2 linked regions of the Thiosulfativibrio zosterae genome follow. The protein of the gene in region 1 binds, or shares a complex with, the protein of each later gene. Links are inferred from orthologs where the notes say so. Each region holds a gene or a part of one and is shown on either strand. Other genes may lie near its edges.

What was found. The genes of interacting proteins can lie anywhere in the genome.
Region 2: the proteins of THMIRH_RS07995 (region 1) and pnp are in contact, whole or in part, in a cryo-EM structure (PDB 9QH0), measured with the Escherichia coli proteins. The link is inferred for Thiosulfativibrio zosterae from one-to-one orthologs.

The regions. Positions count from the first base shown.
Region 1 is NZ_AP021888.1:1,735,392-1,742,001, forward strand. What follows is about bases 2,003-5,240. They hold THMIRH_RS07995 (Rne/Rng family ribonuclease), read left to right. Parts: upstream 2,003-2,379; coding sequence 2,380-5,040; downstream 5,041-5,240. Other genes in these bases: cysS (cysteine--tRNA ligase), read right to left, coding at 5,191-5,240. In the rest of the region: THMIRH_RS07980 (Maf family protein), read left to right, coding at 1-122; THMIRH_RS07985 (HAD family hydrolase), read right to left, coding at 156-833; 23S rRNA pseudouridine(955/2504/2580) synthase RluC, read right to left, coding at 842-1,771; more of cysS, read right to left, coding at 5,241-6,561. UniProt on the Escherichia coli protein: Endoribonuclease that plays a central role in RNA processing and decay. Required for the maturation of 5S and 16S rRNAs and the majority of tRNAs. Also involved in the degradation of most mRNAs.
Region 2 is NZ_AP021888.1:1,484,018-1,489,199, reverse strand. The notes cover bases 1,859-4,753. They hold pnp (polyribonucleotide nucleotidyltransferase), read left to right. Parts: upstream 1,859-2,205; coding sequence 2,206-4,302; downstream 4,303-4,753. Other genes in these bases: THMIRH_RS06840 (insulinase family protein), read left to right, coding at 4,365-4,753; rpsO (30S ribosomal protein S15), read left to right, coding at 1,859-1,939. Also shown: tRNA pseudouridine(55) synthase TruB, read left to right, coding at 1-224; THMIRH_RS06860 (methyltransferase domain-containing protein), read left to right, coding at 232-1,053; THMIRH_RS06855 (Crp/Fnr family transcriptional regulator), read left to right, coding at 1,058-1,549; more of rpsO, read left to right, coding at 1,673-1,858; more of THMIRH_RS06840, read left to right, coding at 4,754-5,182. UniProt on the Escherichia coli protein: Involved in mRNA degradation. Catalyzes the phosphorolysis of single-stranded polyribonucleotides processively in the 3'- to 5'-direction. Also involved, along with RNase II, in tRNA processing.

The sequences.
Region 1 (6,610 bases):
CCCTCTTTAGCAAAATTGAGTCTACCGACCCGAATGCACTGATCGGCCTCCCTTTAATCGCCTTAACCGATTGCTTAAATACTCTAGGTATTGAATTGCCATACTTGGTTAAAAACGCTTAAAAAGTGCCTAAAACTAACCAGGCCTGGTTGCTTTTAGGCTTGATAAGCCTGGCAATTCTCTAACAACCACGCCTGCAACCCTGCTAAATCATCAAACAATTTGAGTGGTGCAAACTTTTGCAAGCGATCCGCTTCATGCACGCCATGCGTTAAACCCACTCTATCCATGCCAATACGATGCGCCATTTCCATATCAAATTCCGTATCACCGACCATCACGGCTTGGTGAGGTTGCAACTTAAAGGCTTCTAGGATTTGACTGAGCATCAGCGGATTAGGCTTAGAAGCAGATTCATGAGGGGTTCGTGTCATGTCAAACAGATGCCCCATACTATATTCGCGCAAAACCTGATCTAAACCGCGACGACTTTTACCCGTGGCAATGGCCACCTTGACACCTTGCTCTCTCAACGCAGCCAACAACTCTAGCGCACCTGAAAAGGTTTCCATCTGCTCATTAGAGTCCTGCAAAAAATGTTGCGAGTAAGCATTTGCCATACACTGCACTTGCGCTTCATCAGCTTGCGTATACAAAGCTCTAATCGCATTTTCTAGACTGAGCCCAATAATCTGCTTAGATTCAAAAGCCGATAAAACCGGGAAACCACATTTGGCTGCTGCAGCTTGAATGGAGGTCACAATTCTGGCCTCAGAATTCATCAAAGTCCCATCCCAATCAAAAATTACGCACTGGTATTGCTTAGTTGTCATATGTTTAACTAACCCTTTCTTAAAACCTGTAAAGCCTGTTTAAAATCTTCAAACAAGGGGGCTTCTAAACGAATCCATTGTTCGGTCACCGGATGCTTAAACCCTAAAAACTGCGCATGCAATGCCAAACGCTTTAAGCCGGTTGATTTAAATGCTTTATTAAAATCTTTATCACCATATTTATCATCGCCCACCAAAGGACAGCCTTGTGATAAGGCATGGACCCGAATCTGATGCGTACGGCCTGTTTTGAGTTTGACCGCCACTAAATCACAGTCTGCAAAGGTTTCTTGCACGGTAAAGTAACTGATTGAAGGTTTGCCATCTTTGGATACCTGCACCATGCGTTCACCGGATTGCAGGGTATTTTTTAACAAAGGCACATCAACCTTACACTTACCTTCTGGCCAATGCCCCTTCACCAAACACAAATATTCTTTCGACATTTCATCTTCACGAATTTGCTCATGAAGCAATTTCAAAACCTGTGCTTTTTTGGCCAACAAGATACAACCCGAGGTATCTCTATCTAAACGATGCACCAACTCCATGCGTTTTGCCAAAGGGCGTAAGGCACGCGCTGCTTCAATCAATCCCATTTGAATACCACTGCCACCATGCACCGCTAATCCAGAAGGTTTATTAAACGCAATAATATCGTTATCTTCGAACAAAATACTGGCTTCTAAAACCTCTAGCAATGAATCTGAAGGCGTTACCTCAAGCTTCTCAGGCACTGTCACCGGCGGAATGCGCACAATATCGCCGGCTTTAATTCGCGTATCTGGCTTAACTCGCCCTTTATTAATACGCACTTCGCCCTTACGAATAATTCTATAAATTAAGGATTTAGGCGCTTTTCTTAGATGGCGCATTAAAAAATTATCCAGCCTTTGACCTTCATCTTCGCTAGACGCTTCTACATATTGAACCGACATTCAGACACCGCACCTTGTTTGTGTTTTAAAATTTTGGGCTAGTTTACCGTTAAACCCGTCAAATGTCATTGCATGCACCGGCAAGGGGTGCTATATTTACGCAACTATTTTTTGTAGATGAAATAGTCGGTTATTTATGTTATTGGAAAAGAACATAAAACCACTTCGCAGAATAAAAATAATAATTGAAGGCGATCACAAGCCCTCATTAGACAACCTTCGAAGAACCGTCGCAAAAGAATAGAATTTTTTAAAACATTCACAATCGCAGCCGCCCAAAAGGTAAGGAACATAAGACGATTGATGAGTGATACGGAAAAACGAGTTGTAAACCCGGTTATGCCCGAACCCGATGCGAAACTATTGAAAGCCCATCATCCGACCATAACCTTGGCTAAGAGCTTAGACGGCACCAAAGTCTAAGCTCGAAAAAAACAATGCATATTTGAAACGAATTTAAGCAACCTGACACAGATGACCTTACAGGTTGCATCGCTATGGAAACGCCATAACGAGGCTGCATTAAGACGCCCCACCTCTGCCTATCCGTCCTTTAAAATCTCTATTCTCAGTGTCGAACTCTTCCCCAAACTTAAAAAGAGAATCGCATGAAAAGAATGCTGATTAACGCTACTCAAGCCGAAGAAACCCGCATCGCGCTGGTTGACGGCCAGCAGCTCTACGACCTAGATGTCGAAACCCCCCACCACCAAAAGAAAAAAGCCAACATTTACAAAGGTAAAGTCACGCGCATCGAGCAACACTTAGAAGCCGCTTTTGTAGACTATGGCTCAGATCGACACGGTTTTTTACCCTTCAAAGAACTTGCCGACGAATACTATCCTAATGGTCGCATCGACCACAAACTGACCATCAATGAAGTGCTTAAAGAAGGCCAAGAAATCATTGTTCAGGTACAAAAAGAAGAACGCGGAAACAAAGGCGCAGCCTTAACCACGCAAATCACTTTGGCCGGTCCTTATGTGGTTATGATGCCAAACAACCCCAAAGCGGGCGGTATTTCTCGTCGTATTGAAGGCGAAGACCGCAGTGAAACGCGTGATGTTCTGTCAGACCTAGATGTGCCAGAAGGCATGGGCATGATTATCCGTACCGCAGGTGTGGGTAAATCGACTGAAGAATTGCAATGGGGCGTTAACTACCTTGTGCAACTTTGGGAAGCCATTAAATCAACCGCAGCCGATAAAGCCGCACCGATGTTGATTCACCAAGAATCAGACATCGTCATTTTGGCGATTCGCGATTACCTGCGCCAAGACATTGGTGAAATCATTATCGACAATATGGAAGTGTTCCATAAAGCGCGTGAATTCATTCAACATGTTATGCCGCACCAAGTTTATAAAGTGAAACCTTACCAAGACAAGGTGCCTTTATTTACGCGCTTCCAAATTGAATCACAAATTGAAACCGCCTATCAGCGCGAAGTCACCTTGCCTTCTGGCGGCGTGATCGTGATTGATATCACCGAAGCCCTAACGGCGATCGACATCAACTCCAGCCGTTCGACCAAAGGTGGCGACATTGAAGAAACCGCTTTCCACACCAACATGGAAGCGGCTTGCGAAATTGCCCGTCAATTACGCCTGCGTGACTTAGGTGGTTTAGTGGTCATCGACTTTATCGATATGCACTCCAACAAACACCAACGAGATGTTGAAAACAAAATGCGTGATGCCGTAAAGTCGGACCGCGCTCGCGTGCAAATCGGCAAAATCTCTCGTTTTGGATTGCTAGAAATGTCGCGTCAAAGACTGCGTCCTTCGATTGAAGAATCGACTCAAGTGGTGTGCCCTCGCTGTAAAGGCGTTGGCGTGATTCGCGGCGTGGAATCTTTAGGATTGTCTATTCTTCGTTTATTAGAAGAAGAGTCTATGAAAGAGAACACCCGCCGCGTGACTGTACAGTTACCAGTTGATGTGGCGACTTTCTTACTCAATGAAAAGCGTAGCCAAATTACGCACATTGAAGATAGACACAAAATGCACATTTTAATCGTACCGAATGAGCATCTTTCAACGCCACAATATTTGATTGAACGCACACGCATCAATGACGATATTCCTGAAGGCGCAAGCTATGCCATGAAAGAAGTCATTGCCAAAGAAGAATATGCGTTCTCTGAACCTAAATCTCAACAAAAACAAGAAGAGCCTGCATTGAAAGGCATAGAGCAAATGAGCGCCCCAGCCCCAGTGGCTGTTGCGCAAGTTGCAACGCCTAAAAAACCTGGTTTGCTAACTCGCCTCTGGAATGCTTTATTCAGCGCCGCTGAAGAAAAAGAAGCCCAGGTTGAAGAACAGCAAAAAGAAGTGCGTCGCAACTCTCGCAATAACAACAATCGTAATCGTAACGACCGTAATGATCGCAATCGTCGTCGCAATAACAACCGCAATTCTCAAGAAGGTGACGCCAACACGGATACTGAAGAGAAGGTTGAACGCACCGACCGTAACCGCAATCGTAACGAGCGCCCTGAACGCAATGACGCGCCTCGCAACGATGCTGCAGAAGGCAATAGCAATCCTCGTCGTAGTCGTCGTAATCGTAAGCCTCAAACACCTGAAGCCTTAGAAGCTCTGGAACAAGACTTGGAAAACAACAACTCACCTTTAGTGACAGATGACTCGTCTGAAAAACGCCCTGCTAATGAACGCAATACGCGTTACAACAAGGCAAATGAAGAGAAAGTTGAAGTTGAAGATTCAACAGATGACAATCAAGAAGACACCGATGGTGAAGAGGGTGACAAACGCCGTCCAAGACGCCGCAGCCGTTATAACACCCGCAGTTACAATGGTCGTCGTCGCGCACCTGCTGGCGCTGCAGACTTGTCAATTCACTCAACTATGGAAGAAACAACTGAAACAGTTCCCACTGAAAGTGTTGAATCTACAAATGCAGAGTCGATGACACCGCCTACCGATGTGATTGCTGAAAAGCCAGAAACGGTGACTCAGGTTGAAACAGCCGAAACCACTGAAACAGTCGAAGCGCCTAAAGAAGCTGAAACTGTGACTGAAACGGTTGTTGAAGCGCCTGTTCAAGCAACAGAACCGCAGGTTGTTGAAGTTGCTGTTGCAGAGCCCGTTGCTAAAATGCTTGTTGAATCAACCTCAGAAGTTTCTGCACCTGCTGAAACCGAGGCTGTTGTTGCAACTGAAGTCACCACGCCAGAGGCACCAATATCAGAAGCGACGCAAACCGTTGCAGAAACGTCTGATACAGAAGAAAAGCCAAAAGTTTAAGCGATTCGTGCGCAAACCGCTTTCCTAAAGTTAGCGGTTTTTCGAATAAAACCTTAAATTTTGCACAAAAAATAACCAGGCCTGGCCTGGTTTTTTTGTATCTGGCGTTTGCAAAAGCCTTTTTAGAAACGGCTTTTACAATTGATTCAACTAAGAACGACGCCAGCTTGTACCCGCAGCCGAATCTAATAATTCAATGCCTTGCGCCAACAACTCATCGCGAATCTCATCTGAGCGTTTAAAGTTTTTGGCTTTTCTAGCCTCCGCTCTTTCGACAATCAGCGCTTCAATATCCGCATCACTCAAATCCGAATCTGAAGGTTGAGATTTAAAGAAAGCTTGTGGCTCCTGCTGTAATAACCCCACCTGATTGGCTAATTGTTTTAGCAAAGCACCTAAAGCGCCATCCTTTTGCTTATTAACCTCTTTAGCCAACTCGAACAACACCGCAAAGGCTTGTGGCGTATTAAAGTCATCATTCATAGCAGCCATAAAGGTGGCTTCAAATTCTGTGTTTTGCGTTGCTTGCTCAACCAAAACCACACCATCTAAGGCTGAATATAAACGCTCGACACTTGCCTTGGCGATTTGTAAATTGTCTTGCGAGTAATTCACCGCACTGCGATAGTGGCTTGACAATAAGAAATAACGAATCACTTCGGGATGGTAGGCTTTTAGCACTTCGCGAATGGTGAAAAAGTTATTGAGTGACTTGGACATTTTTTCATCATCTATGCGAACAAAACCACAGTGCATCCAAGTGTTCACATAATGTTCACCCGTGGCACACTCAGATTGCGCGATTTCGTTTTCATGGTGCGGAAATTGCAAATCCATACCGCCACCGTGAATATCAAAATGATTCCCTAAACATTTAGTCGACATAGCCGAACACTCAATATGCCAACCTGGACGCCCCTGTCCCCAAGGTGATTCCCAAGCCGGTTCGTTTTCTTTTGAGGCTTTCCACAATACAAAATCATTGGCATTTTGTTTGGCGGCATTAACCTCAACCCTTGCCCCAGCGGTTAAATCTTCTTGCTGTTTACCCGACAAGCGACCGTAAGACGCAAATGAATCCACTTTAAAATACACATCGCCATTGTCAGCCGCATAAGCGTGCCCTTTATCCACCAAGGCTTGAATCATGCTGGAAATTTCGCCAATATATTCGGTCGCTTTAGGTTCTTCATCGGGGCGCAATACATTCAATGCCGTTTCATCAGCGTGCATGGCTTCGATAAAACGACCGGTTAAACTTTGAATGGTTTCTTGATTTTCAATGGCGCGATTGATGATTTTGTCATCAATATCGGTGATGTTACGCACATATTTAACGTTATAACCCAAGGCTCGCAAATGACGCACCACGGTATCAAATACCACCATGACACGGGCATGACCCACATGGCAATAGTCATACACCGTTACCCCGCACACATACAAACCCACTTGATTTTCATGGATGGGTTTGAAGATTTCTTTTTGACGAGATTCAGTGTTATAAATTTGTAAGGCCATTGCGCTACCTGCGATGAATGTTAAAATAGCGCCTATTGTATCAAAACCA
Region 2 (5,182 bases), 250 kb from region 1 along the record:
AATCTTATGGCTTGTTGCCCTTAGATTTACCTTTGGGGCATTTAGAAAGCTTGAATTTAAGCCAAGAACAAACGGATTTTATCCAGCATGGCGGAATGCTAGCCTTGCCAAAACCAGCCACTGAATTGGTCAAATTCTATAACCCAGAGGGTGTTTTTTTTGGGGTGGGTGAATGGTCCGATACCAAGCAAATGGTGAAAGCAAAGCGTCTTTTTAATTTGTAGTTGTTTGATGAATCTGCCCTTAATTGATTTACGCAACACACCAGAATATTGTGCAGGTCATTTGGTTGGCGCCACCCATATACCTTGGGCAGAATTGCCCGAGCGCTTAAATGAATTACCTGCTCGTCCTGCATTATTAAGCATAATGGGCTCTGAAACAGATTGTATTGCTGCACAAGCATACTTAGTTTCAAAAGGTTATCGCGTAAAAATAGAGGTGGATTGGCAAGCAAAATTGACTCAAAAACAACCAGGCCTGGTTAGTTTTGGCACAGAATCGCGCATTTTGTGGTCGCCTAGCCCCTTAATCAAAGAATGGCTAACGCTCGTTCAAGCGGATTTGCATCAACCATTAAAAAACCTAAAAGCCATTGACTTAGGGTGTGGCGGTGGACGCGATGCGGTGTTTTTGGCGCAACAGGGATTGTTTGTTAAAGCCATTGAACACAAGCCCGCCGTGTTAGAGCGTGCACAGCAGTTAGCCAAACACCATCAAGCAACCATTGATTTTAAATCTTGTGATTTAACCGATCCAAATTGTTATGGTGAACAAGATTTTGAACGCTGGGATTTAGTGGTGTGTATCAGGTTTTTGAATCGTCAACTTTTCCCAGTCATGCGTCAATCCATCCGCCCCAAAGGATTTGTTGTGTTTCAGACTTTTACCGAAGGCTGTGAAGTTTTTGGTAGCCCCAAAAATCCCAATTTCATTTTAAAACCCGCTGAATTAAGTGAAGTTTTTCATGATTTCACTATTTTAATTGATAGAATAGACTCACTTCCAGATGGCCGACCCGTGGCCTCGTTTATCGCTCAAAAGAAAGGTTAATTCCATGCAAGAAATGACAGCAGCCCAATTATTTGATTACTTTCAACAAAATAAAATTTGTGAATCTCTCACGCGTAATGAAGTTGAGACCATGACAAATTATTTGCAGGAAAAAAACTTTCAAAAAGACCAAATTATCTCAGACATGGGTGAGGTTGGAAATGCGATGTACTTTATTATTGCCGGTAAGGTTGCCTTTTCAACGCACGATGGTCAGTGTGAAGCCGATGTGGGTCGCCAAACGCCTGGTAATTTAATTGGGGAGATGTCGTTTTTTGACCGTAAACCTAGAATGCTTAAAATGACGGCGGCTTCTAAAGAGGTGGTTTTATTAGAAATTACGCGTGCCATGTACGATCGTCTAAAAGTTGAACATCCTTATATCGCGGTAAACTTGGTTGAAAATGCCGTTGTCAGTTTGGATCATTTGATTCGTCATATGTCGACAGATTTGTCTCATATTGAAAATTACATGTCTGGTATCGGCAAACGCTGATTTTATTTGCGTAATCCACTTTAAATACTTGTGTTAACAATACTTTTGAGTATAATGCGCAAATTAATTTCTACCATCGGTTGTGGAAATTAACTTTAATAAACCGATTAACAAGGAAAATACATGTTAACACCTGAAGATAAAGCAGCATTAGTTGCAGAATACGCAACTGCTGAAGGCGATACTGGTTCACCAGAAGTTCAAGTAGCACTTTTAACGCACAGAATTAAATACCTAACTGACCACTTCAAAACGCACATTCATGACAACCATTCTCGTACTGGTTTATTGCGTTTAGTTAGCCGTCGTCGTAAGTTATTAGATTATTTACACCGTAAAAACGCACCGCGTTACTACGAATTGATCAAGCGTTTAGGCTTGCGTAAGTAATCATCGCTAGGGCGGTGTCACAGAAGAAACCTCGCATTGCGAGGTTTTTTTTTGCCTAAATTGTGGGTTAATGCTTACAAAGGTGATTTCGTTGCGGTCAAATTCAGGTAGAATGGTAAGGTTTTTAATTGTTCGTAACTCAAGAAAAAAAGAGTCGCAAACCCAGATGAGGGTAACCTCAAGCCTGAATCCCTAGAGAGTTTATTGAAATAGCAGACTGTCTTGGGATTCAGGTTTCGGCTCGAAATTTGATAAAGGAAAAAATCATGGCAAAAGTGACACATTCATTTCAGTATGGCGCTCATACGGTAACTCTAGAAACAGGTGAAATTGCGCGCCAAGCAGACGGTGCAGTAATGATCGGCATGGGCGATACGCGCCTTTTAGTCACGGCAGTGGCGTCAAAGAGTGTCAGCGAAGGTCAAGATTTTTTCCCGCTAACCGTTAATTATCAAGAAAAAGCTTTTGCGGCTGGCAAAATTCCAGGTGGGTTTTTAAAGCGTGAAGGGCGTCCATCTGAGCACGAAACCTTAACTTCTCGTTTAATTGACCGCCCGATTCGTCCTTTATTTCCCAAAGGATTTATGAACGAAGTGCAAATCATTGCCACCGTTTTGGCTTTAGATCCAGAAGTGGGTACTGAAGTGGCCGCTATGCTAGGAACTTCAGCGGCTTTAGCCATTTCTGGTATTCCATTTGATGGACCTTTAGGTGCTGCTGTCGTCGGTTACCGTGACGGTGAATATTTACTAAACCCTTCAGAATTAGATTTAGAAACCTCTGACTTAGAATTGAGTGTTGCAGGAACGCGAGATGCGGTGTTGATGGTTGAATCAGAAGCCGCTGAGTTGTCTGAAGAAATCATGTTGGGCGCGGTTATGTTTGGTTTCCAACAAATGCAAGTGGCCATTGATGCGATAAATGAGTTTAAGGCGCAAGTTGGCAAACCCACTTGGGATTGGCAAGCAGCACCCGTTAATGTTGAATTAAAAGATGCCGTCTATGCCGCGGCGCGTGCGGATGTGGAAGCGGCTTATAGCATTGCAGACAAGATGGCGCGTTATGCGGCTTTAGATGCTGCTAAAGCAAAATTACTTGAAACTTTGGTTGCAACGGAAACGAATCCTCAAGGATATGCTGCCAAAGCGATTGAGGGCATGTTTGAAAAATTGCAAAAAGACATAGTTCGTAGTCGCATCATTGCAGGCGAGCCAAGAATTGATGGTCGTGATACCAAAACAATTCGTGCCATTAATTGCCAAGTTGGCGTTTTACCAAAAGTACATGGTTCTGCCTTGTTTACGCGTGGCGAAACTCAGGCATTGGTCGTGACCACTTTGGGGACTGAAAAAGATGCCAAAATTGTTGATGAATTAACCGGTTCTTATCATGACCGTTTTATGTTGCATTATAACTTCCCACCTTTCTCTGTTGGTGAGTGTGGTCGTACAGGTTCGCCTGGGCGTCGTGAGATAGGTCATGGTATGTTGGCGCGTCGTGGTGTTGCTGCCTTATTGCCAACGGCCGATGAATTTCCCTACACCATTCGTGTGGTGTCTGAAATCACAGAGTCAAACGGTTCTTCTTCTATGGCAACGGTTTGCGGTACCTCTATGTCTTTAATGCATGCGGGTGTGCCGATTGCAGCGCCTATCGCTGGGATTGCCATGGGCTTGATTAAAGAAGATTCTGGTTTTGCGGTTTTGTCTGATATTTTAGGTGACGAAGATCATTTGGGTGACATGGACTTTAAGGTCGCTGGAACCGATCAAGGCGTTACGGCTCTACAAATGGATATCAAAATCCAGGGTATTACTGAAGAAATTATGCAAATTGCCCTAGAACAAGCCAAAGCGGGTCGTCTGCACATTTTAAAAGCCATGGACTCTGCCATTAATCATTCAAATACCGAAGTCGCTACCACGGCACCGCGTTTCTTTAATGTTAAAGTAAAACCTGAAAAAGTGCGTGAAATCATTGGTAAAGGCGGCGCAACCATCCGTGCGTTAACGGAAGAGTCAGGTTGTGTGATTGAAATTGATGATGATGGTAATGTTAAAATTGCTGCTACGGATGATGTTTCTGCTGAAATCGCAAAACGCAAAATTGCCGAAATTGTTGCTGAGCCAGAAATTGGTATGACCTATGATGCGGTCGTTAAAAAGATTGTCGACTTTGGTGCTTTTGTGGCTTATATGCCAGGCCGTGAAGGCCTAGTGCATGTGTCTCAAATTGCCGAAGAGCGTGTTGAAGATGTTTCTAAATACCTAGCAGAAGGTCAAGAAATTCGCGTTAAGTTAATTGATATCGATAAGCAAGGTCGCGTTAAGTTGTCTATGAAAGAAGCTGAACCTAAAGCCTAAATCGTTGTTTTTACTTTTTAATAAGGCCGTTTTAACGGCCTTTTTTATCATCTGAGGATGTTATGAAATCAAACCCTTTTGAATTGCTAAAAACCCAACCGATTGACTCACTAAAAGTGGTGGTGGAGCATTATCGTCATCGCATCACGGGCGCTGAACATTATCATTTAGCCGCTGACGACCCACAAAATGTCTTTATGGTGGCTTTGCGTACGGTGCCAATGGACTCAACCGGTGTGGCACACATTCTAGAGCACACCACCTTGTGTGGCAGTGAGAAATATCCGGTGCGTGATCCGTTTTTTATGATGATACGCCGCTCACTCAATACCTTTATGAACGCTTTTACTTCCAGTGATTGGACCGCTTATCCGTTTGCCACTGAAAATAGAAAAGACTTTCAAAACCTTTTGCAAGTCTATATGGATGCAGTATTTTTTCCCAATTTAAATAAACTTGATTTTATTCAGGAAGGGCATCGTTTAGAGTTTGCCGAGATGGAGAATCCTGAATCAGAATTGGTTTATAAAGGGGTGGTTTACAATGAAATGAAAGGCGCTATGAGCTCTCCCGTGTCTACCTTATGGCAAGATTTTTCGGCAGAGTTGTATCCCACTTCCACCTATCATTACAACTCAGGTGGTGACCCAGTTAATATTCCAGAGTTAACCCATGAGCAATTAGTGGAGTTTCACCGTTATCACTACCATCCCTCCAATTCGGTGTTTATGACTTATGGCGATATTTCGGCGGCAGAGCATCAAACTCAGTTTGAAAATTTGGCGCTGGCACGGTTTAAAAATAAAGTGCCTGTGGTTAAAGTCAGCTTAGAAGAACGCTATGCAGAACCGAAAATTGCCCAGGGTGTGTATGCCTTAAA